2 regions of the Microbacterium sp. H6 genome follow, and region 2 is predicted to be linked to the other one. Evidence: predicted binding sites of a transcription regulator. Region 2 holds the regulator's gene; the other holds the start of a gene.

Region 1 (3,226 bases), on a different contig from region 2:
GTTCTCCAGGTGCAGCAGCTTCTCACTCTCACCCTGCAGCAACCGGCCGACGGGGATGCCGGTCCACGCGGCGATCACGGCCGCGATGTCCTCCTCGGTCACCTGCTCGTTGACCATGCGAGGCTCGCTCGACGCGGTGTCCTCCGCCTGCTCGGCCTCCGCGATGTCGCGCTCCAGGCGCTTGATCGTCTCGTACTCGAGCTTCGAAGCCTTCGTGTAGTCGGCATTGCGCATGGCGAGGTCGCGCTGCGTGATCGCGTCGTCGAGCTGCTTCTTGAGCTCGCCCACCCGGTTCAGACCCTGACGCTCGCGTGCCCAGCGGGCTTCGAGCTCGGCGAGCTGTCGCTCCATGCCGACGAGCTGCTCGCGCAAGGCGCTCAGTCGCTCCTTGGACGCAGCGTCCTTCTCGCGCTTGAGGGCGAGCTCCTCGAGCTTCATCCGGTCGACCTGACGCTTGAGCTGGTCGATCTCGACCGGAGACGAGTCGATCTCCATCTTGAGCCGCGACATCGACTCGTCGATCAGGTCGATCGCCTTGTCGGGCAGCTGACGCGCGGGCAGGTACCGGTTCGACAGGGCCGCGGCCGCAACGAGAGCACTGTCGGAGATGGTCACCCCGTGGTGCGCCTCGTACCGACCCTTGAGGCCGCGGAGGATCGCGATCGTGTCCTCGACAGTGGGCTCTCCGACGTAGACCTGCTGGAAGCGGCGCTCGAGCGCTGCGTCCTTCTCGATGAACTCGCGATACTCGTTGAGGGTGGTCGCGCCGATCAATCGCAACTCGCCGCGGGCCAGCATCGGCTTCAGCATGTTGGATGCGGCGACCGAGCCTTCACCGCCACCGGCGCCCATCAGCACGTGCAGCTCATCGATGAACGTGATGACCTGCCCGTCGGACTCGGTGATCTCCTTGAGCACCTGCTTCAGCCGCTCCTCGAACTGGCCGCGGTACATGGCGCCGGCCACGAGGGCGGAGATGTCGAGCGTGACCAGCTCCTTGTCCTTGAGGGACTCGGCGACGTCGCCGGCGACGATGCGCTGGGCGAGGCCTTCGACGACGGCGGTCTTACCGACGCCGGGCTCGCCGATCAGCACGGGGTTGTTCTTCGTGCGTCGGGTGAGCACCTGACTGACCCGACGGATCTCGCTGTCGCGTCCGATCACGGGGTCGAGCTTGCCTTCGCGGGCACGGTCGGTGAGGTTGATGCCGAACTGCTCGAGGGCGGACTGCTGCTCTTGGTTCTGGTTGCCGGTCTGCGGGGTGGTCATGCGCTCCTCCTGGAGTTGCTCCTTCTGGTCGTCTCCCGTCCACCAAGTCGGAGGACGGGATCAAAGTTGAGTCTTATTGACTCAAGTTTAGCACTCGCCGAGATTCTCCTCCAGTCCGTCCGCCTCGTCAGCGCTCCCGTCCGATCGCGTCCCAGATCGCGGACGCGACAGCGCGTTTGGAGCCGGAGACGATCGCCGCCACCGCACCCCCGGGGCCCAGGATGTGCACGGCATTCTCCGCGCTCTCGAACCCGCGCTCCCAGCCGACCTCGTTCACCACCAGCAGGTCGACACCCTTGCGCTGCTGTTTGCCGCGAGCGCGAGCGAGCAGTTCGGCCTCGTCCTCCGGAGTCTCGGCTGCGAAGCCGACGACGAGCTGACCCGGGCGACGTGCAGAGGCCAGGGCTGCGACGACGTCCTCGTTCTCGATCAGCTCGATGGCGGGTACCCCGCCGCCCTCCTTGGTGAGCTTGCGCTCCGAGACCGCGACCGGTCGGTAGTCGGCGACCGCGGCGGCCATCACGATCACGTCCGACTCTGCGGCCTCACGCTTCATCACCTCTGCGAGCTGGATCGCGGAGCCCACGCCGACGACGCGGATCGACGGATGCCGCACGTCGGCGAGCACGTCACCCGAGATGTTCGCCGACACCAGGGTGACCTCGGCTCCGCGAGCGGCCGCCTCCGCGGCGAGCGCCGCACCCTGCCGGCCGCTGGAGCGGTTGCCGAGGAAACGCACGGGATCGATCGGCTCGCGAGTGCCGCCGGCCGAGACCACCACCCGCACGCCGGCGAGGTCACCGGGAGCCAGCAGCGCCTGCGCGGCGGCGAAGACCTCCTCGGGTTCCGACATCCGGCCGGGACCGCTGTCACCACCGGCGAGCTCACCGTCGGCAGGACCCACCAGGTGCACACCGCGCTCCCGCAGGGTCGCGATGTTCGCCTGTGTCGCCTTGTTCCGCCACATCTCGGCGTGCATCGCCGGAGCGATCAGCACCGGGGCCTCGGTCGCGAGCAGGGTGGTCCCCAGGAGATCGTCGGCGAGCCCGGCAGTGATCTTCGCGATCGAGTTCGCGGTCGCCGGCGCCACGATCACGAGGTCGGCCGCCTGACCGAGAGCCACGTGCCGCACCCGTGCCACATCCTCGTGCACGCTCGTTGTCACGGGGTGACGACTGATCGCCTCCCATGTAGGCAGCCCGACGAAGCGCAGCGCATCCGCGGTGGGCACCACGGTCACGTCGTGGCCGCCCTTCGTGAGCAGGCGCACCAGATGCACCGTCTTGTACGCGGCGATGCCGCCTGTGACTCCGACCACGATGTTCACGTCTCGATTCTGCCCCAGCATCCACCGCCGCGGGCCGACGATCGTTCCGCCGACCTAGACTTGATGCCGTGTGCACGGTCGTGATCGATGTCGAGAATGCCGGATCCGCACGACTTCTGGCGGTCCGCGACGAAGACCCGCTGCGGGCCTGGGACTCCCTCGGAGCGTGGTGGCCGGACGACTTTCCGGGCGTGGTGGGTATCCGCGACCGCCGAGCGGGCGGCGCGTGGCTGGCCGCGAACCCGGCAGAAGGACGACTCGCCGTGCTGCTGAACCGCGCGGACGTGCGTGACCTCCCCGCAGCTCACGCGGTGTCCCGCGGCGCCCTCGCCCTGGAGTCGGTGACGGGCCGATCGCCGGTCGCACCACTGCCGATGCACGGCTTCAACCTGCTCGAGGTGGGTCCCGCCGGCGCGAGAGTGCTCTCGTGGGACGGCGTCGAGCTTCGCGAGACACCCATCGACCCCGGAACGCACATGATCGCGCACGACGATCTCGACGATGCGACGACTCCGCGGATCCAGGCGTGGCTGCCCGAATTCCGCGCCCTGGGTCCGACCGCCGACAGCGACGACTGGACGGCCGAGTGGACGGCCCTGCTCGCATCTTCGACCGCGCTCCCTCCGGAAG
Region 2 (3,226 bases):
CCGTCCGACGGGTCGTCGTCGGTCGTCCACGCAGCCACGTTCGAGCGCCAGAACCCGCCCTGCCCACCGATCGACCCGGGCTCGCGTTCGCCGAACGTGTCGCCGAAGAAGAAGAAGGTCTTGTCACCGACGTTCACCATCGATCCGAGGTCGGTGCCCGCGACCGAGACCGACTCCGTGTCGTTCGTGGCGCCAGGCCCCGTGAGCTGCGCGATCTCGGTGAGGCCGGACACCCCATCGAGCACGAACGGTTTGTCAGGATCGGGATCGACGATCACACCGCCCTCTCCACTGCACCCGACAACAGCGACGGCCAGAACGAGGGATACCGCCACGGCCACGCGGCGGAAGGCGACAGGAAGGAAGGCGACAGGGCTGGACATGATCCTCCTCGATCGACGTGATTCCTCGAATCTAGCGAAATCGATTTCAACACACTAGGGTCATCGACATGCTCGACTTCGCGACACCCCACTGGCTTCGGCCCTCTGGTGACGGCGCATCCGAGCCCCGGTGGGGACCTGTCGGCGGGCTCCAGGTCGGAATCCCGCCGACACCGGGGCCGCGCGGGCTCCTGCGCGTCTTCACCCCCTACCTCGACCACCCCCACGAGCGGCTGGTGAACTTCATCGCCGTGGAGCCGGTCCCGGAGGGCGCGACAGAACGGGGATTCTCAGAGATGGAGCCGAGCACGCTGGATCCCGGCAAGCAGGGCAAGAGGTTTTGGTCGGCGGACGATTCTGCAGGTGCGAACTCCATGCCGTCGACGGCCCCGGCCCGTGGACGGATCGGTACCGTCGAGGGCGTGGAGACGCTCACCGTCTGGATCGGCGTCGAACGCTTCGCCAACGGTGCGGATGTGAGTGTGAGGGTACGGTTCTTCGCCGACCGGCCGCACGAGGTGGAGGTCGCGGGGTTCACGAGGGCGACATCTGTGCCGCTCTCACACCTGATCCTCACCGCGACGATGGGCAATTGGGCACGACTGCGGCTGCTGCACCTGGCGGACCGCGTGGTGTCGCCTGCCGAGCTGTGGCCGGAGTTCTCGGGCACCGCGTTCACCGCTCACGGCCGCTTTCCGCTCGCCGACCTGACCCGCGACGGGGAATCGGCGATGGTGAGCGCCACCGGCGACGAGGAGGAGCCATGGTCCGTCGAGTACTCCGCTGATACCGCGGAACACTGGCGCTTCCTCGGTCGTCGAGCCGTGCAGACCTGGCGCGTGGATGACCCGCACCCGGCGCTCGAGGCAGTGGTCAACGCCCGCTGGTCCTATTGGGCGAGTTCTTCGCCGATCCCCGGGGGTCCCGCGTACGAGAACTTCGAGATCGTCGAACCGTTCCGCAATGGTGCGGCGTTCCGGTTCTCCGTGGAGCCGCTCTGATCGAGGCGCTGCCTCCAGGCGCTGCCTCTAGGCGCTGCCTCGCGGGTCCCAGAGCACGACCTCGGTCGAGCGGCGCAGGCGGCGACCGGTCGGCATGGGCACGACACCTGCGGAACCTGCGGCGAACACGCGCACGCCGGGGCGATTCTCCCGCTCGGTGCGCAGGGCGGCTTCGAGCACGGCGATCCGGTTGCGCAGCGCCCTGTTCTCGTCTTCGAGGTCGAGCAGACGAGCGATCGCGGGAAGGCTCGCCCCTTCGGAGGAGAGCTGTGCGACCTCGCGCAGCTGCTCGATGTTGCGAGACGAATAGCGGCGCGAGCCGCCCGAGGTGCGGCCGGGGACGACGAGGCCGATGCGGTCGTACTGCCGCAGCGTCTGAGGGTGAAGGCCGGAGAGCTCGGCGGCGGCCGCGATCGCGAACACCGGGGTGTCGGCGTTCATCATCGATTCCCCTCTCCTCTCCTACCCGTGTCTCTTGTCGTACGCGCGGACTCAGGCAGAGGCGCCGGAACAGGCGCGTTCTTCACAGAACGGCCTGATCCGGCGCGAACGCCTGTCCCGGCGATGTGATCCCGACGACTGCTCATCGCCGGGCCTTCGCCATCAACTCGGCTCGCGGGTTCTCGTCGGGCTCGAGCTCCTGGAACTTCTCCAGCGCCGCGCGTGCGGCCTCGTCGAGGTGCGTCGGCACCGCGACCTGGAGCTCGGCGAGCAGATCGCCCGTGCCCTTCGACGTCGCGACTCCGCGACCCTTGACCCGCAGCACCCGCCCTGAGGGGGTGCCCGGTGCGACGCGGAGCTTGACCACGTCGCCGCCGAGGGTCGGGACTTCGATGGTCGCCCCCAGGGTCGCCTCCGTGAAGGTCACGGGCACGACGACGCGCAGGTTGAGACCGTCGCGCGTGAAGACAGGGTGCGGGCGCACCGTGATCTGCACCACGATGTCACCGCTCTCCCCACCATCGGGCGAGGGCCGGCCGCGGCCGCGCAGACGGATCTTCTGACCGTCGGCGACACCGGCGGGGATCTTCACCTTGAACGGCTTGCCGTCTTCGCCCTGCAGCGAGATGGTCTCGCCCTGCACGGCGGTGACGAAGTCGAGCGTGGTGCGCGCGGTCACGTCAGCACCGCGCTGCGGCCCGCCGAAGCCGCGGTAGCCGCCGCTCGGCTGGCCGAAGCGTCCGCCGCCGAAGCTCGCACCCTGGCCCTGGTTGAACATCGCGAAGATGTCCTCGAAGTCCGCCGTCTGCCCTCGGCCCTGCTGGCCGAAACGGCTGAACACGTCTTCGAAGCCGCCTGTGCCCTGGCCGCCCGCCGTGAAGCGGGCACCGGAGCCCATGGCGCGGATCTCGTCGTACTCCTTGCGCTGTTCCGCATCGGAGAGCACCGAGTAGGCCTCGCTGATCTCCTTGAACTTCGCCTCGGCCTTGGCATCACCCTGATTGGAGTCCGGGTGATACTTGCGCGCGAGCTTGCGGTACGTCTTCTTCAGTTCTGCATCGCTGACGTCCTTGGACACCCCGAGGGTCTTGTAGAAGTCCTTGTCGAACCAATCCTGGCTGGCCATCGATCACCTACCCTTCCGGGACAGCGACGACGACCTTCGCAGGGCGCAGCTCGACATCACCGAGACGGTAGCCCACCTCGACGACCTCGAGGATCGTGGTCTTCTCGGCGCCGGGCGTCGGCTGCTGGAAGATCGCCTCGTGACGCTGCGGGTCGAATTCCTCGCCCTTCTCGCCGTACGCGACCACTCCGAGACGCTCCACGACCGTGCGCACCTTCTCGGCGATCACGGCGAAGGGCGTGCCCTCGACCAGATCACCGTGCTGGGCCGCGCGA

Evidence for each region. The regulator HspR, encoded in region 2, represses chaperone genes until heat shock. The targets are predictions, from matches to a motif close to AAGTTGAGTCNNNNNGACTCAACTT.
Region 1: the regulator HspR is predicted to act here: its motif matches at 1,333-1,357, upstream of DSP71_RS04435 (ATP-dependent Clp protease ATP-binding subunit).

The regions. Positions count from the first base shown of each region.
Region 1 is NZ_QOAY01000065.1:4,630-7,855, forward strand. It holds gene DSP71_RS04435 (ATP-dependent Clp protease ATP-binding subunit) at 1-1,269, opposite strand, end outside; gene coaBC (bifunctional phosphopantothenoylcysteine decarboxylase/phosphopantothenate--cysteine ligase CoaBC) at 1,397-2,596, opposite strand; gene DSP71_RS04445 (NRDE family protein) at 2,665-3,226, shown strand, end outside.
Region 2 is NZ_QOAY01000166.1:14,310-17,535, reverse strand. It holds gene DSP71_RS10420 (DUF4185 domain-containing protein) at 1-383, opposite strand, end outside; gene DSP71_RS10415 (hypothetical protein) at 452-1,384, shown strand; gene DSP71_RS10410 (heat shock protein transcriptional repressor HspR) at 1,412-1,825, opposite strand; gene DSP71_RS10405 (DnaJ C-terminal domain-containing protein) at 1,968-2,951, opposite strand; gene DSP71_RS10400 (nucleotide exchange factor GrpE) at 2,959-3,226, opposite strand, start outside.